Regions from separate parts of the Kribbella sp. NPDC005582 genome, predicted to be linked through region 1. Evidence: riboswitches for the same ligand, from Rfam matches in the RefSeq annotation. Region 1 holds a riboswitch; each other region holds the start of a gene.
What was found. Region 1 has a riboswitch for thiamine pyrophosphate ahead of ABZS29_RS11255 (cytosine permease). Riboswitches for the same ligand answer to the same signal wherever they lie in the genome.
Positions count from the first base shown of each region.

Region 2: linked by a shared signal. The riboswitch ahead of thiS (sulfur carrier protein ThiS) and the one ahead of ABZS29_RS11255 (cytosine permease) in region 1 are both predicted to bind thiamine pyrophosphate.
Region 3: linked by a shared signal. The riboswitch ahead of thiC (phosphomethylpyrimidine synthase ThiC) and the one ahead of ABZS29_RS11255 (cytosine permease) in region 1 are both predicted to bind thiamine pyrophosphate.

Region 1 is NZ_JBEXCU010000001.1:2,271,669-2,278,881, forward strand. Features, by position in the region: gene ABZS29_RS11235 (ATP-binding protein) at 14-1,207, shown strand; gene ABZS29_RS11240 (DUF3152 domain-containing protein) at 1,262-2,101, shown strand; gene ABZS29_RS11245 (hypothetical protein) at 2,144-2,959, shown strand; gene ABZS29_RS11250 (alpha/beta hydrolase) at 2,956-3,618, shown strand; TPP riboswitch at 3,641-3,758, shown strand; gene ABZS29_RS11255 (cytosine permease) at 3,747-5,069, shown strand; gene ABZS29_RS11260 (flavodoxin family protein) at 5,076-5,780, opposite strand; gene ABZS29_RS11265 (methyltransferase domain-containing protein) at 5,931-6,602, shown strand; gene ABZS29_RS11270 (methylated-DNA--[protein]-cysteine S-methyltransferase) at 6,693-7,213, opposite strand, start outside.
Region 2 is NZ_JBEXCU010000005.1:595,286-602,498, forward strand. Features, by position in the region: gene ABZS29_RS29160 (alpha/beta fold hydrolase) at 1-316, shown strand, start outside; gene ABZS29_RS29165 (MBL fold metallo-hydrolase) at 306-1,220, opposite strand; gene ABZS29_RS29170 (LysR family transcriptional regulator) at 1,344-2,327, shown strand; gene ABZS29_RS29175 (serine hydrolase) at 2,324-3,196, shown strand; gene ABZS29_RS29180 (RidA family protein) at 3,189-3,578, opposite strand; gene ABZS29_RS29185 (thiazole synthase) at 3,579-4,364, opposite strand; gene thiS (sulfur carrier protein ThiS) at 4,366-4,590, opposite strand; TPP riboswitch at 4,583-4,698, opposite strand; gene ABZS29_RS29195 (DUF5937 family protein) at 4,702-5,637, opposite strand; gene ABZS29_RS29200 (G5 domain-containing protein) at 5,665-6,273, opposite strand; gene ABZS29_RS29205 (hypothetical protein) at 6,401-7,072, opposite strand; tRNA gene ABZS29_RS29210 (tRNA-Lys) at 7,204-7,213, shown strand, end outside.
Region 3 is NZ_JBEXCU010000008.1:245,526-252,738, forward strand. Features, by position in the region: gene ABZS29_RS35170 (transposase) at 1-477, opposite strand, end outside; gene thiC (phosphomethylpyrimidine synthase ThiC) at 721-2,334, opposite strand; TPP riboswitch at 2,335-2,453, opposite strand; gene ABZS29_RS35180 (lysophospholipid acyltransferase family protein) at 2,483-3,229, shown strand; gene ABZS29_RS35185 (hypothetical protein) at 3,359-3,883, shown strand; gene ABZS29_RS35190 (hypothetical protein) at 3,880-4,113, opposite strand; gene ABZS29_RS35195 (inorganic phosphate transporter) at 4,127-5,233, opposite strand; gene ABZS29_RS35200 (inorganic phosphate transporter) at 5,321-6,319, opposite strand; gene ABZS29_RS35205 (DUF47 family protein) at 6,323-6,955, opposite strand; gene ABZS29_RS35210 (DUF202 domain-containing protein) at 7,096-7,213, opposite strand, start outside.

The DNA.
Region 1 (7,213 bases):
ATACAGTGGCAGCATGGATCCGATCCGGAATCCCTATGCGCCCGGCGCCGGTCAGCGGCCGCCTGAGCTGGCCGGACGCGACACCGAGGTGCGGCAGTTCGAGGTCGTGCTCGAGCGGGTCGCGGCAGGCAGGCCGGAGCGGAGCCTCGTGCTCAGCGGGCTCCGTGGGGTCGGAAAGACAGTGCTGCTCAACACGCTGCGCAGCCAGGCGATCAAGCGAGCCTGGGGCACGGGCAAGATCGAGGCTCGCCCGGACCAGAGCATCCGGCTGCCCGTTGCGCAGGCCCTGCACACGGCGATGCGCGAACTGGGACACCGGCACCGGGACGACGATCGGGTCGACCAGTTCAGCGCCGTACTGAAGGCATTTGCGCTGCGGACCGATGTGAACGACCGCAAGGGCATCCGGTGGCATCCGCCTGTTGATGTGGCCGCGGCCAAGGGACGTGCGGACTCCGGTGACCTCGAGATGGATCTGATCGAGCTGTTCACCGATGCGGCTGACCTGGCGGGTGATTTGTCGGTCGGGGTCGGACTGTTCATCGACGAGATGCAGGACATCAGCTCCGATGACCTGTCCGCACTGTGCGCCGCCTGCCATGAGATCTCACAGCAGAGTGCACCCATGGTGGTGGTCGGCGCCGGGCTGCCGCATCTGCCCGCCGTACTGTCTGCCAGCAAGTCGTACTCCGAGCGCCTCTTCCGGTACGTGCGGGTCGACCGCCTCGCGCGCGAAGCCTGCGACCGCGCGCTGATGATCCCCGCCGAGAGCGAAGGCGTGCAGTACGACGCCGAGGCCCTCGACGAGCTCTACGCCCAGACCGACGGCTACCCGTACTTCGTCCAAGCCTTCGCCCACGCCACCTGGGACCACGCCCCCACCTCACCCATCACCATCAAAGACGTCGCCGTAGCCGCCCCCGAAGCCTCCGCCGAACTCACCGTCGGCTTCTTCGGCTCCCGCTACGAACGCGCCACCCCCGCCGAACGCGAGTACATGCGCGCGATGGCCGAACTAGGCATAGCCGCCGACGACGGCTCCGTGCCCACCGCCGAAGTAGCCACCACCCTCAACCGCAAACCCCAATCCCTCTCCCCAGCCCGAGACGGTCTCATCAAAAAAGGCCTCGTCTTCTCCGCCGAACGCGGCACCGTAGCCTTCACCGTCCCCCACTTCGGCAAATTCCTCCGCACCCGCACTGCCTGAAACGCTGAGGCGGGCCTTTTGAGGTGGGCGCGGGAGTCTGTAGGGTGAATCGGCATGACCACGGGACGGACTGGCCAGCGTGCTGGGGTGTCCGTGCGTGGGCGGCACAGTCGGAAGAAGTCGCATCGGGTGCAGTGGTTCTCGGTGACGGCGCTGGCGGTGCTGGGGACTGTGATGGTGGTGCATCCGGATGTGACCGGGCGGCGGAGTTTGGCTGCTGAGGTTGTTGCGGGAGCAGAGACTCCGGTGGCGCAGCCCGTGGTGCCTACTCCGGTGGTGGTGCCGACGCCTTCGACGCATCTGACGACTCCGTTGCGGCCGGCACCTACGTTGACTCGGCAGCCGAAGGGCGCGAAGCCGAATGTGACGGTGTCGAGCGGGAAGCTGAGTGTCGTGCCGGGGTCGGACAAGGCGACCGGGGTGCGGGACAAGCTGACGTACCGGGTGGAGATCGAGCAGGGGCTGTCGTTGAACGCGGCGGCGGTGGCGGCGAGCATTCACAAGACGCTGACCGATCCGCGCGGATGGCAGGCGGTGCATCCGGTGAGCTTCGAGCGGACCGACACGGGTGACGTGGATCTGCGCATCATCGTGGCGACGCCGACGCTGACCGACAAGCTGTGTCTGCCGCTCGACACCGGCGGTGAGGTGTCCTGCCGGGTCGAGGACCGGGTCGTGCTGAACGCCAAGCGCTGGATGTACGCCGTACCGGCGTACGGCGGGGATGTGGCGTTGTACCGCAACTACCTGGTGAACCACGAGGTCGGGCACGCGCTCGGGCACGGGCACTCGACGTGCACGAAGGCGCAGTCGCCGGCGCCGGTGATGATGCAGCAGACCAAGGGGCTCGGTGGTTGCCGGCCGAACGCGTGGCCGACGATCAAAGCGACCTGACCACCTCCCGTGAGAAGCTGAGTCCCGAGGGAGGGAGCAGCGATGTCGTCACAGGACTTCCCGACGTACGGGCGGGAGCCGGAGCGCCCGGAGCAGGGGCAACCCAGCGAAGAGCAGCACTTCGCGCCACCCACGCCGTACGGCGCCGGCACGTACGCCGGCGGTGGTCAGCCACTGCCGCCCGCCCCCTATGCGCCCGCGCAGCCCTATGGCTCCCAGCCAGGTCAGTACGGCGGTCCGCCGACCGACCCGGCGCAGCCACCGAGCTATCGGCCGGGCCACCCGTACGGCGCTCCCGTGGACCCGCATCCGGCCGCCTTCCCGACGTACGGGCGTAAGGAGCCTTTCGCCGACCGTGATCCACGCGCGGCCAAGGTGGTGCTGCTGGCGACGATCATCGCGGCGGTCTACGGACTGATGGCGGTGACGATCCAGCGGGTCTCGATCCGGGAGATCACCCAGGCTCCGGGCTCACCGCTCAACCACCCGCTGCGCACCGACGTGATCGACGCACTGGGGCAGCTGCTGATCGTTCTGGTCGGTCTGGCCGCGCTGGTGCTCTGGGCGCGCGACCTGTTGGCTCGGCGCAAGCTCGGACGCCAGCCGGACATCTACGAGCTCATCGGTGGCGGACTGGTCGGCGTCTCGCTGATTCCGCTGCTGATCTGGGCAGTCATGGTGCTGTCGACCGGCCTGGGGTCCGCCGACGACACTCTGGACCGGCTGCCGACGGCGTACGCCTGGGGTGGGTTCGGTCTGCTGATCCTGGCGGCCGGCTTCTTCCTCGGCTACCGCGAGCTCAAGCCGGATCTCGACACGGTAGTCCGGGCGGCACCGGGCCGCCCGCCCTGGGAGTGAGCGCCCCGGTAGTCCTGGTCCCGGGCCTCGGCCTCGGGCCGGAGTCGTACGCCCCCACGGTCGAGCACCTCTCGCTGCCGTACCAGGTGGTCACACTTCCCGGGTACGGCGAGCCTGCCGACGACCGTGATGATCTGCACCCGGGGGCGCTCGCTGCCCGGCTGGAGCAGAAGGTCCGAGAGCGCTCGGTGTTGGTCGGGCACTCCGCCGGCGCACAGATTGTCGTCGAACTGGCGGTCGCCCACCCGGAACTGGTGCACGCGCTGGTCCTGATCGCTCCGACCGGTGACGCGGGTACGGTCACCTGGCCCACGCTGGCGATGCGGTGGCTGGAGTCGACCTTGCCGGAGACTCCGCGGCTGATACCGGTGCTGGCGCCGCAGTACGCGCGGACAACGTTCCGCGCTATTGCCCGGGCCGCGGAGGCCTGTCGGCGACATGACATGGCTGGGGTGATCACCCGGGTCCAGGCGCCGGTGATCATCGTGCGCTGCCGCTACGACCACCTGTCGCCCGCCGACTGGGTCCTTCGGCTGGCGGAGCTCACCCACGGCGAGGCGCGGACGCTGGAGACGGGCTCGCACATGCCGGTGCTGACCAACGGCCCGGAGGTGGCCGCGCTCATCCAGCGAGCAGCCGCCGCGCGGCCCGGCGACTGACGCGTTATCGTTGACGCGGTAGCAAAACCTTTGCGGGAGCTCGCACCGAATGCGGGCTGAGAGGGCGACGTGACACCGGGTCGCCGACCGCCTGAACCTGACCGGGTAATGCCGGCGTAGGGATCGCAATGACTGACACTGCAATTCGCCCTGCCAACGAAGAAGCACCGCTGGTTCTCACCACGGATGCGCCACGGACGCTGGGGTTCCTGGACCAGTTCACACTCTGGGGCAACTTCGGCATCTCGCTGTTCGGTCCGGTCACCGGCGCGCTGGTCGCGGCGTACACGGGATCGTTGTGGCAGGGGCTGCTCGCGGTCGTCGTGGGCTGCGGGATCGGCGCGCTCGTGCTCGGCGGCGCGGCGGTCTTCGGTTCGCAGACCGGAGCGCCGGCGATGACCGCGCTGCGCGGAATCTTCGGTCGCCGCGGGTCGATGGCCCCCACCGTGCTCAACATCGCGCAGAACATCGGCTGGGCGACCATGGAGATCATCGTGATCTCGCAGGCCGCGGTCGCGGTGACGAGTGAGCGCTGGCGCTGGCTGTTCGTCGTACTGGCCGGGATCATCGCGACGACGATGGCGGTTCGCCCGCTGGGCAGCGTGAAGGTGCTGCGCAAGTTCATGGTCTGGCTGGTGTTGGTTGCCTCGGTCTACCTATTTGTGCAGGTGCTGAGCAAGCCGGTGCACGCGTTGCCGCAGGACAGCGTGTACGGCTTCTGGCCGGCCGTCGACCTCGCGGCCGCAGGCGTTGTTTCGTTCGCGCCGCTGGCCGCCGACTACACCCGGCACTCCCGCACCAACAAGGCGGCCTTCGGCGGCTCCGCGCTCGGCTACGGCCTGGCCGCGATCCTGTACTACGCCTTGGGCGTTTTCGCGGTCGCGACTCTGCAGACCAACAGCGAGGACGTGATCACGGCTCTGGTCACGTTGCCCGCCGGCGCGATCGCACTGTTCGTGCTGCTGGTGGACGAGGTCGACGAGGCCTACGCGAACGTCTACTCGACCACGATGGCCGCGCACAACCTGATCGGCCACGTCGACCGCCGCTGGATCTCGGTCGCGATCGGCGTCCTGGCCACCGGCCTCGCCCTCTTGGTTGACCTGGGCAACTACACCCAGTTCCTCTACCTGATCGGCTCGGTCTTCATCCCGCTCTTCGCCGTCGCCATTGCCGACTTCTTCCTGGTGAGCAAGATGAAGTGGGACGTCTCCAGTACGGCGAAGTTCCGCTGGCAGCCCGCGGTCGCCTGGCTGATCGGCTTCGTGGCGTACCAACTCGTCAACCCCGGCACGGTCGCCGGCTGGTCGCCGTTCTGGCTCGATGTCCAGGGCAAGCTCTTCGGCGGCCACGCCGTACCAGGCTGGCTGGGCGCGACGTACACAAGCATCATCGTGTCGATGGTCGCGGCGGTGCTGCTCGGCCGGGTCGGTCGCCGCCAGGCTGCCTGAGCAAGCTCAGCGGTATTCGGGGTTCTCGAAGTCGAAACGGCAGCCGGCGTCCCACTCGGAGCGCTGGTTGCCGTGGGCAGGGATGCCGCCGGCATCCTTCAGCATCCGGGCCAGGTGCAACAGGTTCCAGGTCATGAACGTCGTGTTCCGGTTGGTGAAGTCGTTGTCCGGGCCGCCCGAACCGGCGTCCAGGTACGACGGGCCGGGGCCGGCCTCGCCGATCCAGCCGGCGTCGGCCTGCGGTGGGATGGTGTACCCGAGGTGCTGCAGCGAATAGAGGATGTTCATCGCGCAGTGCTTGACCCCGTCCTCGTTGCCGGTGATCAGGCAGCCGCCGACCCGGCCGTAGTACGCGTACTGCCCGTGCTCGTTGAGGATCGAGGAGTTGGCGTACAGGCGCTCGATCACCTGCTTGGTGACGGAGCTGTTGTCACCGAGCCAGATCGGACCGGCGATCACCAGGATGTCGGCCGCCATCACCTGTTCCTGCAGCGCCGGCCACTCGTCGGTCGGCCAGCCGTGCTCGGTCATGTCCGGCCAGACACCGGTCGCAATGTCGTGGTCGACGGCCCGGATCACGTCGACCTGCACGCCCTGCTTACGCATGATCTGACCGCTCACCTCGATCAGGCCTTCGGTGTTGCTCACCGCCGGCGACCGCTTCAGGGTGCAGTTCACGAACAGGGCGTGCAGATCGTCGTACGTCGGCATGGTTGCTCCTCGGAGTGGGGAAATCCCGTCGGGACCACAGTGCGGCCGGGGGAAGCGATCGGACAGGGCCCGGCCCCCGATGGTTCGTCGGCCGTAATGTCACCGGACCCACTGGACAACTGACCTGGCGTAACCGCGATACTTGCGCCCATGCTCAACTCCGCACTGCGCAGCCGGGCCGAGTACGCCGAACTCGGCGTCGACGGTCTGGCCGCGCGGACCTCGCCCGAGCGGGACGCAGACATCGTCAAGGCCGTCGAAGAACTGCTCGAGGGCCGCGAATCGGTCCTCGACCTGTGTTGCGGCTACGGCCGGATCTCGCTGCCGCTGGCACGAGCCGGCAAGACCGTGCGCGGCCTCGACATCTCACCGAACCTGGTCGAGGCCGGCCGCGCCCGGGCGCTCGAGGAGGAGTTGGCGATCGACTGGGCGATCGGCTCGATGACCGATCTGCCCTATGCGTGGGACTCGTTCGACGCGGTGATCTGCCTGTGGACCGCGTTCCACGAGCTGTTCGCCGAGGACGAGCAGATCTCCACGATCTGCGAGATCTCCCGGGTGCTGAAGCCGGGCGGGATCGCGATCATCGAGGGTCCGTCCTGGGGACCGGCGACCGCCGGTGAGATCGCGATCGGGATGCGGCAGGGACCGGAGCACCGGATCGTCACCACCGAGCACGCCGACGGGCTGAGCAGCGTGCACTACATCCACGACGAGATCAGCTACGGCCGGCTCTGTGCCGCCGCGGGGATCGAAAACTACAAGGTCTACAAGCGCGAGTGGGGCGGCCGGCGCCGGCTCATCCTTGAGATCCACGCCTGAACGTTTAAACCCCGAAGAAATAGGAGCAGATCCCCACTCCACATTGGGGACCTGCTCCTGATTCCTTCAACTCTAAAGACATTCCCGCGGCTACGCGGAAACCATTCTTTTCTTTTCGAGCTCCAACAGATAGCGCTTCGCCTCGAGTCCGCCCGCGTAGCCGGTCAGCGCTCCGCTTCCGCCGATGATGCGGTGGCAGGGCAGCAGGACACACACGGGATTCGCGCCCAGCGCCGTACCGACGGCTCGGGCGGCCTTGGGCCGCTCGATCTCCCCGGCGAGCTGTCCGTAGGTCTTGGTGTGTCCATAGCTGGTGTGCGTGCGCAGGTCGCTCAGCACCAATTGCTGGAACGGCGTCGCGAGCGCGAGATCGACCTGCACGGTGAATTCCTGGCGCTCACCCCCGAGATATTCGTCCAGCTCCCGCCGTACGGCGTCCAGTGCGCGCGGCTGGCGGAGTACGCGCGGCGACACGGCACGCGCGAGCCGGCCGGTCATCGTCTCCTCGTCGCCGAACGAGCTAGCAACCACCCGGCCGTGTGCGACCGCCAGCAGCAGCGTGCCGATCGGGGTGTCGTGCAATGTGTAGGCGACGTCGGCGTCCGGCAGGA
Region 2 (7,213 bases), on a different contig from region 1:
GGCCTTGGCCGCCGAGACCGCGGGCGTCCGGTTCGCACGCGACGGGGTGCGGGCGATGGACCCCGCGGCCTGGGCGGCGGCTTGGCGGGCGATGAAGCAGCTCGACGTCCAGGGGAAGCTCGGCTCGTTCAGCGCGCCGACCCTGGTGGTCGCCGGTGGAGCGGACGTCCCAGGGTCGGCCGACGTACTGCGGTCGCTGGCGGACGGTATCCCCGGCGGACAGTTCGTCGAGTTGCCCGGCGTACCGCATCTGCAGACGCTGGAGCGGCCCGAGCTGGTCGCCGGCGCGTTGGATGCGTTCTTGCCTACAGCGTGAGCTTCTCCAGGTGATCCAGTACGACGAAGCGGGCGCCGGAGCGTTCTGCGGAAGTGCGTAGCGGGGTCAGGTCGGTCCACGGGACACCGGGCGCGGTGAGCGGCTTGTCGAAGTCGTCCCAGTGGGTCGCGATGACGGTCGGGACCGGCTTGATGGTCTGGAGCAGGCGGTCGGTGACGCCGGGTTCGCCGCCGGGCGCGGCCAGTACGACGTCCACCTGCAGATCGCGGAGGGCGATCGGGTCGAAGTTCGCCGTACTGAGGCTGAGGATGCGCAGGCCGCCGATCGTGATCACGTAGGCGAGCGTGCCGCCTTCGACGAGGTCCTCGATCACGCGCGGACGCGGCGGGACGGAGTCCTGGTGATAGCCGGGGTAGGCGTAGGTGTGCCGCTTGCCGCCGCAGGAGTGCAGCGACGGGAAGACCTCGATCGTGAAGCCGTCGAAGACCAGGTGCTCACCGCCGCGGACCGCCGAGAGCAGGTCGGCCTGGGTGCGCATCGCCTTCAGTAGGTTGACGTGCGTCTGGGTGCCGAGGACGGTCGCCTGGGTGCGCGCGGCGACATACGGTACGTCGGACATGTGGTCGTAGTGGCCGTGATGAACCAGGATCGCGTCGGCCTTGCCGAGGTGCTTGTCGACGACCGCCTTGTCGATGACCAGCTTGGTCTTCGGGTCGGCGCCTTCGGGTGTGAACGTGCCGGTGTGGAACCGGGTCAGCCACGGGTCGGTGAGGACGATGTGCTCACCGCACCGAATCTGCCAGGCGTGATTGCCGAACCAGGTCAGCTCCACCGACTCGCGGCTGGCCGGTGGCTTGCTGCTGGTTTGCGCGGCGGCCTTCCCGCCGATCACTCCGGCGGCACCAACCGCGGCCACGCCCGCCAGCATTCCTCGTCGCGTCACCTTCACTGCGTCTCCTCTCGCTGTTCCGTCGGTTGCAGTCAAGGCGAGGCCGTTGGGGTGTGTCGAATATGCTTTCGGGCATGAGGCGAGTGGCTGGGGATATCACCGCAGGTCAGCAGGGTCATGCTGACTGAACGACACCTCCAGATCTTCATCGCGCTCGCCGAGGAACAACACTTCGGCGACGCCGCGCGGGTCGTCGGCATCACCCAGCCACCGCTGTCCCAGGGCCTGCGCCGCCTGGAGGCCCTGGTCGGCGCCAAGCTCTTCGAGCGAGGCTCCACGGGTGTCGAACTCACCCCCGCCGGTGCGGCGTTGCTGCCCTTCGCCCGCCGAGCCCTCACCTCGATCGAAGAACTCCATCAGGCCGCCGTCCTGCGCGATCCCGAAGGCCCGGAGATCCGCCTCGGCCTGGCCCCTGAGGTCCCTCCAGCCGCCGGTGCCGCGTTGGCCGCCGCCTGCGGCGCAGCCGTGCCCGGCAGCCGCGTGACAGTCGTCTCCGCGCCGACCAGCGCCCTGGTCAGCCAGGTCTCCTCGGGGCGCCTGACGCTGGCCGCCGTCCTCCACCCGACCGTCCTGGACGGACTGGAGGCGGGCCCAGTCCAACTCCTTCCAACCTGGGCGCTCGCCCCGTCCGGACTATTGGGCAAGGCCGCGCCGACATCCCCGTCCGGGCGGCGCGGCCAGGCTGCTCCCCAGCTCCCCGCAGATCCACTCACCGCGGCCTCCCCTCACCTCAGGGGTGCCCGGGCGGCTGATCCTTCCGTGGAGCTCAAGCTTTTGCGCGGCTTGCCGGTGGCGGTTCGGCCTCGGGCGGAGGCCCCGGCGGCTCGTGATCTGTTCCTCGACACGCTCGCGTTGCATCGGCCGGACGGTGGGACGGTGGTGGTGACGGACGAGCGAGCCGGGCTCGCGATGGTGGCGGCCGGGCAGGCGATCCTGATGACCGCCGACCCGACACTGGCGGCACCAGGCGTCGACCGACACCGCCTGACCGGCGATCCACTGCCGACGCGAATCCGCTTGGTGTGGTCCCACTCGCGTACGCCGTTCGCCGAGCCGGTCGAGACGATCGCGCAGCTGACCGACGCGCTGGTGACGCCTTGAACGCCCGGATCCGCGCGGTCTTCGAGGACGCCGGCGTACGCGGCTGGCTGCATGCGGTCGCGCTCGACGCACCGGACTCGACGGTCGACCTCGACGCGGACACCGTCGTACCGATGGCTTCGGTGTACAAACTTCCCTTGCTGGTTGGGTTCTGCCGCCTGATCGACGACGGCGAACTCGACCCGCGCCAGCGGCTCACCCTCGACCCGGCGACCCGCACCCCCGGCCCGACAGGCCTGTCCCTCCTGGCCGACCCAGTGACGATGTCCCTCCGCGACCTCGCGGTCTCGATGATGACCGTCTCGGACAACGCCGCCGCCGACGCGCTGCTCGACGTCGTCGGTCTCGACCGCCTCGCCGAGCTGCTCCGTTCCTTCGACCTGCAACAAACCTGGGTACGCCGGGGGACCGCGGCCCACCTGCACGACCTACAACGCCGTACCGGGCTGGACGATCCGGACGCCGCCCTAGCCGCACTCGCCGACAACAACCGCACCACGCCAGCCGGCGTCTACGAAGCGGCCAACGCCTCCGCGACCACGCCTTCGGACATGACGCTGCTACTCCGCCGGCTCTGGTCCGGCGACCTGCTCTCCGTGGCCCAAACAGACTTCGTGAAGGCGACCATGCACCGGCAGACCTTCCAGCACCGCCTAGCCTCCGGCTTCCCACATGACAGCATCAAGGTCGCCGGCAAGACCGGCACCTTCGGCGCGCTCCGGCACGAAGTAGGCGTCGTCACGCTTCCTGCCGGCGACGCCTACGCGGTCGCCGTCTTCACCCTCGCCGCCCGCGCCGACTCCCGCCAACCGCGCGTCGACGCCACGATCGGCCTCGCCGCGCAGTTGGCGGTCAATCTCCTCAGATAACGGCGTACGCCTCGACCTCGATCAACGCCTCCGGCCGGAACAACCCCACCACCTGTACGGCGGTGCTCGCAGGCGGCTTCGTCGTGTCGATGTACTCGTCGCGAACCGTACGCAGCGCCGGCAGCCCGGCCATATCGGTCAGGAAGCAACCCAGCTTCACAACATCCGCCCAAGTAGCCCCGGCCGCCTTCAACGCCGCGTCCAGATTCGCGAACACCTGCCGCGTCTGGGCCTCGAAGTCACCCTCGCCGACAAGCTTGCCATCAGCATCGAGTGCCACCTGACCAGCGATCGCGACCCATTGTCCCGCGCTAGTCACCACGTGGCTGTAACCGTTGCCCGGAGCAACACCTTCTGACTGCGGATACTCCAAGTTACTCACTCAATCTCCAGAGGTTGAGGTCGGCAGACCGGTTGTAGGGGACGAGGCCAGGGCTGAGTGCCAGCGGCGGGGGACTCGACCGGCCAGGCGGGCATTGCGGCCGGCGCTCACCGCGTCGCGCATCGCGGCCGCCATCAGGGCCGGCTTCTCCGCACGCGTGACCGGCGTTGCCAGCATCACCGCGGCGCAGCCCAGCTCCATCGCCAGTGCGGCATCGCTCGCCGTACCGATGCCGGCATCGACGATGACCGGCACGTTCGCCGCCTCGGCGATCAGCGCGATGTTGTGTGGGTTGCGAATGCCGAGTGCCGATCCGATCGGCGCGGCCAACGGCATCACGGCCGCGCACCCTGCCTGCTCGAGGCGGCGGGCCAGGATCGGGTCGTCGTTCGTGTAGGGCAGCACGGTGAAGCCATCGGCGACCAGCGTCTCGACGGCGTCCAGCAACTCGAACGGGTCGGGCAGCAACAAGTGGTCGTCGGCAACCACCTCGACCTTGATCAGGTCGGTCCCCAAGGCCTCGCGCGCCAACCGCGCGGTCAGCACGGCCTCGGCTGCGGTGTGACAACCGGCAGTGTTCGGCAGGATCTCGATGCCGTGCCGCTTCAGTACGTCGAGCACCGAGCCCTCGTGCCCGGTCCCCAGCCGCCGCATCGCGACCGTGGTCAACTGGGTGCCGGAGGCAACCAACGCCTCCTCCATCACTTCCAGGTTGGCCGAACCGCCGGTGCCCATGATGAGTCGCGACGAGTACGTGCGCCCGCCCAGCTCGAAGGGGTCGTCCATCTCAGCCTCCCTGGACCGCGCCGACGATCTCGACCCGGTCACCTGCCGTCAGAATCGTGCCGGCCCACTCGTCCCGGGTCAGCACGCTCTGGTTCACCGCGACCGCGATCCCGGTCTGCCGATCCGACATCACCCGAACCAGCTCCGCGACAGACATGCCTGGTGCGCTACTGGTCGCCGTACCGTTGACCCACACGGCGTGCTCGTCTGCTGACTCGTCGTACATGCGTTGTCCTCCCTACGCCGGAATTACCCGATTCAGGTTCAGCGGTCGGCGACGCCTGCTCTGTCGCCCTCTCAGCCCACTCCGGTGCGAGCTCCCGCGGTGTCTTCGACTTTAGTTCCCTGTCAGCAAAGAGGCCAACTCAGTCGGGCTGTAGAGCACCTGCTTGCCGGCTCGCTGTGGCTCCACCAGACCGGTACGGCGAAGCAGTTGCAGGTGCTGACTGACTGCGGACGGCGTGACCTGGAGCTCCGCGGCCACATCGGTGGTGGTGCGCGGATGGGTGAGAAGCTGCAGGATGCGGGCGCGCGCCGTACCGATGAGTTGGGCGAGGTCTTGCGGGGTGGGCGGTGCGATGACCGTCCACAGGTTGGCCTGACCGCGGGGCGGGTAGCCGAGGATTGGGTCGGCGCCGGGGTCGTACGGGATCACCGCATGCGGGCCGAACAAGGTCGGCTGCAGGACGAGGCCGCGGCCGTCGACCTTCTCCACGCGACTGACCGCGCTCACCTTGTCGACCTTCAACAGGCCTTGGCTGTAAGAGATCGCGGGTCCCAGCTCGTTGAGCATCGCGCCGGTGCCCTGCTGGGTGAGGACATGACCGCGGTACGTGATGTCGGCCGTGAGGATCGTCCGCATGCGATTCCAGTACGGCGCCATGACCGTCTGCCAGTAGTCGGCGAGTGCTGTGGTGACTCGTTTCGGCGTGAGGCCAGTTGGGACCTCGCCGTTGACTGCCGTCAGTTGTCTGATGAACGTGTGTTGATCGACGGCGGCTATGAGCTCCAGCTCGTCGGCGAACTGCGTGAGCGGCGAGGTCGGTCGCGGCGTGAGGAAGTCAGGGCTGCCCATCGTGTCGTTGACGAGGTGGCTGAGCACGCTCCAGTCGAGGTCCTCGAGCAGCGGCTGCACCGCGCGGACCCAGGGCAGTTGCAGCGGGAAGCGGCCCGGATCGCGCAACGCCCGCAACGACAAGACAGTCTCCGCCGCGGGCGATAGGGCGAACCGGACTTCCTCCAGATCCCTGGACGTCAGTTCGTAGGTCAGCACGGCCTCATTACACCGCGCTGGTCGTGTCTACTCGCAGCCGATCCCGTCGTTGTCGGCGTCGAGGCGGTAGATGTCGGATCCGATGACATTGACCGGGCCGGCGACGTACTCGGGTCCGTTGCCGCTGCCGCCCGAACAGTCGACGTCACTCGCGATCGGCACGCAGCCGCTGTAGTTCGGGTCGCATCCCGAACTCGACTCCTCCTCGACCTTGGTCCCCACGACGGTCACCTGCGACCGCGGCGGCTTGGCGACCTCCTGCTTCACGAGCTTCTTTGCGGTCTGCTTGCCGCCGACGTACGTGACCTCGTAGGTCAGCTTCCGCGTGCCGTTCACCCCCGGCGTCCGCACCGACCGCTCACCCTTCGGCAGCTCGCTGTCGGTGACCGTCTTCTTCTTGAACGGAATCACGCCGTACTCGACGACCCGCTTCGTCACCGCCGCCGGCTTCGGTACGACGGCCTTCGGCGTAGCCGGCGCTTCGGCGGTCGGAGTCGGCGTCTCGGCTGGCGCCGTCACCGTCTTCGTGATTATCCGCCCACCGGCGACGGCGGCCGGTTCGGTGGATTCCGCCGTACCGCACCCGACTCCGAAGCCGAGCACGGCGACAACCAGCAACGCAGCACGAACACACACCACAGTTCCCCCCAAACCCGCCGCCGGTTCCCCCCGCGGCAGGATTGTCAGCGCCTGGACCACCCAGGCGAAGACAACTACATAACACCCCGATCGATCGCTGGACCAGACCTGAACGCCGTACTTCTCAGGTCGCCGCCGCGCCGACCCCCGCCAGCGCCGCGAACACGACCCCGACCACCAGCCCGACACTCCCGAGCGCGATCAACGGCCCCGCACTGATCGGCGGCTCCGGCACCCGCTGGCGAAACACCGCGAACAACCGCTCCTCCGCCGGCCGGACCTCCCGCAACAACACCGCCGAAGGATGCGACCGCGCACTGAAACTCTCCAGCGCCTCCACAGCAGCCCGCGCAGCCTCCACCGCAGCCCGCACCACCGCCACAATCACCCCACCCGACGCAACCGTCACCACCCCGATCAACGCCGCCGTGGTCTGCGCCATCCCCACCTCAGCCGCCTCCGCAGCCGGCGTCAGCGCCTTCCGCAACGCCTGAAACGACCACAACCCGAAAAACCCCAGCACCCCCGCCGCAATCCCCACCACAGCAACCACCGTCGTCAACGGATTCTGCGCCTTCACCGCCGCCGCGAACGCCCGCGCATCCGTCGCCAGATCCCCAGCCCCCCGAGCCAGCCCCTCATAGTTGGCCAATGCCTCGGCCCGAGCCCGCAACTTCACCCCGATCACGATCCGATCGGCCAGCCCCATCGACGAAGCCTGCTCGACAATCTCCTTCCAAGCAGTCACCACCTCGTCATGAGCCCCCGCGATAGCGTCCCGCTCCACAACCCCCATACCGCCCCCTCACCCCAGCCCCCCGGCGCGCGAGTAGTACTCCCCGACTCCCGACAGTACGCCTCCCCCCACCCCAGAAACACCCCCTCAACCCCACATCTGCCACACTGGTCCCCAACCCCTCACCACCGGGGCCTCTAG
Region 3 (7,213 bases), on a different contig from region 1:
GATCTCCCGTCGTGTCAGTCCCTCGGCCAGCAGGTCGGCAACAGCCCAGCCCCGCTCGCTCCGGCGGCGCAGCACCGAGGCCATGAGCCACAGCACCGTTTCCACCTGCTCGGCGAGCCGGTCGTCCGGTCCGCACACGTTGACGTGATGCGGACTCGACTTCGCCTTCGTCACCGCCTCGCGGGCGTAGACGAACGCGTCACCGTTCCCGGCCCGGGTACTGCGCGGCAGCGGCTCGGCCACCTCGCCGATCCCGAGCCCGACGTACCAGGCGTCCAGGCGGAGCAGCTCGACGATCAGGTCGATGGTTGCCCTGGCCTCCGAAAGCACTCCCTGCACCTCGTCGCCGGCGGTCCGCTCGAACTTGCGGAGCAGCCCGGTACGCCGGGGCCTGCGGTTCAGATCGGTGAGTAGCTCGGGTACGAGATCGCCGCTGACTCGGCTGCCTCGCTGATCTACCGTGAGAACGAAGACCACTGTCTCGCACCTCCTTCCAACGGAGTTAAGGCTACAGTCTTATTCACGCTGAGTGAAGGCAAAAACCTGAATCGGTTCACCCCATCACTCTCGGTGATCACCCCGCAGGACAGCTGATTCCCAATTCTCCGCTCAATCCGGCCACTTCGGCATCTCGACACCTTCGCGAATTTCACTCCGCGTGAAGTTGCCAAACCGGTTCACGGCTCCCGGCGGGCGGGAAGCCCGCCGGGAGCGTTCAGATCAGTCGGCGAGCGGCAGGTAGAGCTTGCCGTCTCCTGCCTTGAAGGTCTCGGACATTTCGTTGAAGCCGGCCTCGATCGCCTCGGTCGACGTCAGTCCGTGCTCCTCGGCGTACGCGCGAATGTCGGCGGTGATTCGCATCGAGCAGAACTTCGGCCCGCACATCGAGCAGAAGTGCGCGGTCTTGGCCGGCTCGGCCGGCAACGTCTCGTCGTGGTACGACCGCGCGGTGTCCGGGTCCAGCGAGAGGTTGAACTGATCCTCCCAGCGGAACTCGAACCTTGCCGTGGACAACGCGTCGTCCCAGGCCTGCGCTCCCGGGTGTCCCTTGGCCAGATCGGCGGCATGGGCAGCGATCTTGTAGGTGATCACCCCGGTCTTGACGTCATCGCGATCCGGCAGCCCGAGGTGCTCCTTCGGCGTGACGTAGCAGAGCATCGCCGTACCGAGCCAGCCGATCTGCGCCGCGCCGATCGCGCTGGTGATGTGGTCGTACGCCGGCGCCACATCGGTTGCCAACGGCCCCAAGGTGTAGAACGGCGCTTCGCCGCAGAGCTCTTCCTCGAGCCGCACGTTCTCGGCGATCTTGTTCATCGGCACGTGCCCGGGGCCCTCGATCATCACCTGTACGTCGTGCTCCCAGGCGATCTTGGTGAGCTCCCCCAGTGTCCGCAACTCGGCGAACTGCGCCTCGTCGTTCGCATCCGCGATACACCCCGGCCGGAGTCCGTCGCCGAGCGAGAACGTCACGTCGTACTCACGCAGGATCTCGCAGAGCTCCGCGAAATGCGTGTACAGGAAAGACTCCTGGTGATGCGCGAGACACCAGGCCGCCATGATCGAGCCGCCGCGCGAGACGATGCCGGTGATCCGCCGCGCGGTCAGCGGCACGTAGCGCAGCAGTACGCCGGCGTGCACGGTCATGTAGTCGACGCCCTGCTCGCACTGCTCGATCACCGTCTCCCGGTAGACCTCCCAGTTCAGCGCGGCCGGATCGCCCTTCACCTTCTCGAGCGCCTGGTAGAGCGGCACGGTCCCGATCGGCACCGGCGAGTTCCGCAGGATCCACTCCCGGGTCTCGTGGATGTTCTTGCCGGTCGACAGGTCCATCACGGTGTCGGCGCCCCAGCGGGTCGCCCAGACGAGCTTCTCGACCTCGTCCTCGATGGAACTGCTGACGGCGGAGTTGCCGATGTTCGCGTTCACCTTCACCAGGAACTTCTTGCCGATGATGGTCGGCTCGCTCTCCGGGTGCCGGCGGTTGACCGGGATCACGGCTCGGCCGCGCGCCACCTCGGACCGGACGAACTCCGGATCCATGTTCTCCCGGAGCGCGACATACCGCATCTCCTCGGTGATGGTGCCGGCGCGCGCGTGCGCGAGCTGGGTCAGGTTCTCCCGCCCGGCGATCCACTCGCGCCGGAGCGCGGGCAGACCGGCCTGTACGTCGATCTGCGCCGTCGCGTCCGTGTACGGCCCGGACGTGTCGTACAGGTCGAAGTGCTCGCCGTTGGTGAGATGGACGCGGCGCGCCGGAACGCCCAGTTCGCCGCGATAGATCTTCTCGGAGCCCGAGATCGGGCCGGTGGTGACAGTCGGTCGTACGGTGCCGATAGTTGTCACTTGTGTGCTCCCTACGCCGGAATTACCCGGACAGGTTCGGCGGTCGGCGGCGCCGGATTCTCCAGCCGCCCTCTCAGCCCACTACGGTGCGAGCTCCCGCGATCTCCAGTTATCACCGGCAGCTTAGTAGCATTCCGGGATGCGCGACTTTGTCTATCCGCCTGTCGTCGGCGTTGCCAAGACTGCCTTCAAGGTGCTGGACCTGAAGTTCCAGCTCGCCGGCACCGAGAACATCCCGCGGACCGGCGGCGCGGTGATCGCGCTGAACCACATCAGCTACGTCGACTTCATCCTCGGCGGGTACGGCGCGGTGCCGAGCAAGCGGCTGGTCCGGTTCATGGCCAAGGAGGTGCTGTTCCGCAACCGCTGGTCCGGGCCGCTGATGCGTGGGATGCACCACATCCCGGTCGATCGCGACGCGGGCGCGGCGTCGTACGAGCACGCGCTGCGGCACCTGCGCGCCGGTGAGGTGGTCGGCGTCTTTCCGGAAGCGACGATCAGCCGGTCGTTCGAGCTCAAGGAGTTCAAGTCCGGCACGGTCCGGATGGCCGCGGAGGCCGGCGTACCGCTGATTCCGATGATCCTGTGGGGCACCCAGCGGATGTTCACCAAGGACCACCCGAAGGACTTCACCCGGCACCGCACGATCGCGATCACGGTCGGTACGCCGATGACCGTGACGCCGGACGACGACCCGGTCGAGGCCACCGCCGTCCTGCGCTCGACGATGGCCGAGATGCTCGACGAGACGATCCGCGCATACCCGGAGCAGCCGCCCGGCGCCTGGTGGCTGCCCGCCTCGTACGGCGGCTCCGCGCCGACGCCGGCGGAGGCCGACCGGCTCGACCGCGAGGAGCTGGCCCGCCGGGCCGAGCGCCGCCGCTAGCCCGACGGAGGTCGGACAAGGCCTTGACCCTCGACGGCATCTGAGGGTACGAAGGGCACTTGTCATTGACAAGGCAGGAATCTGGGGGATTTCTGTGCTGCTTGCCTTGTGCTGGGCGGGGGAAGGTTTTTGTTCGATTCACCGGAAGAACTGCGCCTGTTCGAACCCGGGACGCTGCAGATCGCGCCGCATGTCGCGGAGCACATCCCGGATGCCGGGGCGTACTTCATCGACTGGTCCACCCGGGACCTGGACCGCGAGCGAGCGCGTGAGGTCGAGGCCGCGGTCAACGGCCGGCGGTGCGCGAACGGCTGGTTCCCACTCGAGAGCCTGGACAGCATCGGGCACCGGGGCTACTGGCGTGGTCCGCTCACCTACCTGGCGCAGATGACGGCCGACGACGCCGGCATCCTGCAGGACTGGGCGGCGTACGGCCTGACCGGTGAGAACCGGCACCGCATCGAAGCGACCGTCAACCACCTGCTCCACCAGCAGGGCCACGCGGCCGCGGCCACCTGGGCCGTTGCCGTCCGCCCCCAAGCCGGTCTGGACGCAGCCGCCCTCGGCGACCGCCTCTTCACCGCCTGGGAGCGGAACCTGGACGCCGTACGCACCAAGGACGTGGCCAAGGCAGTCCGCCGCTGGAACCGCTAATGGAACTGCGGAATGATCAGGTAGAGCCCGAACAGCACCGCAGCTAGGCATGCTGCGAAGCACAGTGACGCGACTGCGGTGTCGACCATCGGTGCAGGCCGCTTCTCGTCGATAGCCGCCGCTCTGCGGGCCATGGCAGTCACACCGAAGGCGAAGACGACAGCCAGCCCGACTCCGAAGAGCAGACTGACCAGTGCGACCTCACCGAGGCCGGTCCAGTTGATGTGCATCGCCGTACTCCTCTCAGACCGTCGCGTATTCGTTGACGTTGTGCGGAGTGACCGGCTTGCGCCTGGAGGCCGCGTAGATGCCGCCACCGACCACCACAGCCAGTACGGCGATGATCGCGACCCCGAGATTGCCGGAGTTGGCCACGCGGCCGGAGAGCGCGCCGACCACCGCAGCAGCCGGCAGGGTGAACAGCCACGCCAGGGCCATCCGTCCGGCCACCGTCCAGCGCACCTCGGCCAGCCGCTTGCCCAGACCGGCGCCCAAGATGCTGCCGGAGCAGACCTGCGTGGTTGAGAGCGGGAAGCCCAGGTGAGAGGAGGCCAGCAGCACAGCGGTCGAACTGGTCTCGGCGGCGAAGCCCTGCGGCGACTCGATCTCGGTCAAGCCCTTGCCCATCGTGCGAATGATGCGCCAGCCGCCGAGATAGGTGCCGAGCGCAATCGCCAGACCGGCGGCGAAGATCACCCACAGCGGCGGCCGCGAGCCCTGCGCCAGGCTGCCGGAGGTGATCAGGACGAGCGTGATGATGCCCATCGTCTTCTGTGCGTCACCGGTGCCGTGCGCCAGCGAGACCAGCGAGGCGGAGGCGATCTGACCGGCCCGGAACCCGTCGTCCACACTGCGCTTGCGGGCCCGCGCGGTGATCTTGTACGCCAGATAGGTCCCCAGCAGGGCGACTACGCCGGCGACGATCGGCGCGGCGACCGCCGGGACGACGATCTTCTGCACCACCGTACCGAAGTTGACCGCGCCGCTGCCGGCGGCGATCCAGGTCGCCCCGATCAGACCTCCGAAGAGCGCGTGCGACGACGAGCTCGGCAGCCCGAGGTACCAGGTGAGCAGGTTCCACAGGATGGCGCCGACCAGACCGCCGAAGATGATCGGCACGGTGACCAACGTGTCGTCGACGAGTCCGCTGGAGATCGTCTTGGCGACCTCGGTGGAGACGAACGCCCCCACCAGATTCAGTACGGCGGACAACCCGACCGCGACCTTGGGTCTGAGCGCACCGGTGGCGATCGATGTCGCCATCGCGTTGGCGGTGTCGTGGAAGCCGTTGGTGAAGTCGAACACCAGTGCGGTGACGATCACCACGACCACGAGAAACGACAGATCCATCCCGATCACATCCCTCGGCGGACGAGTTGTGAGACTCGTCCGACCGTAGGGGTGATGGATGAATTCGAAATGAATGGAACCCGGAGATCACTCCAGGATGAGGTGGGCCAGTCCGTAGCAGGCGGCGGCCACCAGGCCCGCGGCCGGGATTGTCAGCACCCAGGCGGTGACGATGCCCTTCGCGACACCCCAGCGGACCGCGGACAGCCGCTTGGTGGCGCCGGCGCCCATCACCGCGCTGGTGATCGTGTGGGTGGTCGAGACGGGAGCGTGCAGGCCGATCGCCATCACGTAGAGCACGCCGGCGGCGATCGCCTCGGAGGCGAAGCCGCGGGCCGGGTCGAGGTGGATGATCCGGCGGCCCAGGGTCCGCATGATCCGCCAGCCACCGGAGTAGGTGCCGAGCGAGATCGCGGTCGCGGCGGAGATCTTCACCCACAGCGGGATGCCGTCACCCTTGGCCACGTGGCCGGTGGTGAGCAGCGCCAGGAAGATCACGCCCATGGTCTTCTGCGCGTCCTGCAGACCGTGCCCGAGCGCCATCGCGGCGGCCGACAGCGACTGCGCCAGCCGGAAGCCGCGAGTGGTCTTGCCGGGGTTCTTGCGCCGGAAGATCCACAGGATCGCGAGCATCAGCAGGAAGGCGCCGCAGAAGCCGATGGCCGGTGACAGCACCATCGGGATGACGACCTTGTCGACGATCCCGGTCCACAGGACCACGCTCGTCGAGGCCAGTCCGGCGCCGACCAGGCCACCGATCAGCGCGTGCGACGACGAGCTGGGCAGACCGAAGTACCAGGTGACCAGGTTCCAGGTGATGGCGCCGATCAGGGCCGAGAGGACGACCACGAGGCCGTGCTGGCCGCCCGGGGCGGTGATGATGCCCTTGCCGACCGTCTCGGCGACCTCGGTGCCGGCCAGCGCGCCGAGGAAGTTGCAGACCGCGGCCATCGCGAGCGCCACCCGCGGCGTCAGCGCGCGGGTCGAGATCGAGGTCGCGATCGCGTTCGCCGCGTCGTGGAAGCCGTTGGTGTAGTCGAAGGCCAGCGCGATCACGACGACCGCGATGACGAGCGTGAGCTCCAAGGCTCAGCTCTCCTTGACGGCGATCTGCTCGACCGTGTTGGCGACGTGCTCGAACGCGTCGATCGCAGCCTCCAGCAGGTCGACCACGGTCTTCAGCTTCATCACCGTGAGGGCGTCGTACTCGCCGCTGAACAGCTTGGCGATGATCCGGCGGTGCACCGCGTCACCGGTGTTCTCCAGCCGGTTGATCTCGATCCAGTACTCGGCGAGATCTTTCATCGTGCGCAGCCGCGGCATCGTCTCCGCGGTCAGCTGGGCGGCCCGCTGCAGCACCTCGATCTGCTCGGCCACCTCCTCCGGCAGCGCGTCAAGGTTGAAGAGGTGGACCGTGTCCACCGCCTCCTCCATGAAGTCCATGACGTCGTCGAGGTCGGAGGCCAGCCGATAGATGTCCTCCCGGTCGAACGGGGTCACGAACGTCGAGTTCACGCGGCGGATGATCGAGTGCGTGGTCTCGTCCGCGGCGTGCTCGGCGTCCTTCATCTGGACGGCGATCTGATGACTGGCCGACAGGCCGCTGCCGGCCGTACTGCCGAGCAGTTCGGCGAGGATCCGAGCGCCGTCCACGAGGTGGTTGGCGGACTCGGTGAAAAGGTCGTAGAACGTCGGGTCGTTCGGACGCAGACGTAACGGCACTTCAAGCTCCGGGTGAACGAGGGACAAACCGTTGATCATGCTAGGGGGAACAGCCCGCGGTTCTTGCATCCGCGGGGTCAACGTAGCGCGTCGGGGTGAACTAGTTCACTAGGAGGTGACGACCGAGTAATCAATTGGTATCAGCGTGTGATCACGGCGTAGAGGTCGAACAGCCCGACCACCAGCACCAGCCCGGCGGCGATCCGCAGTACCCGTTCCTGGCCGAGGGCATGGACCGCCGCACCCCGCGCAAGGCGG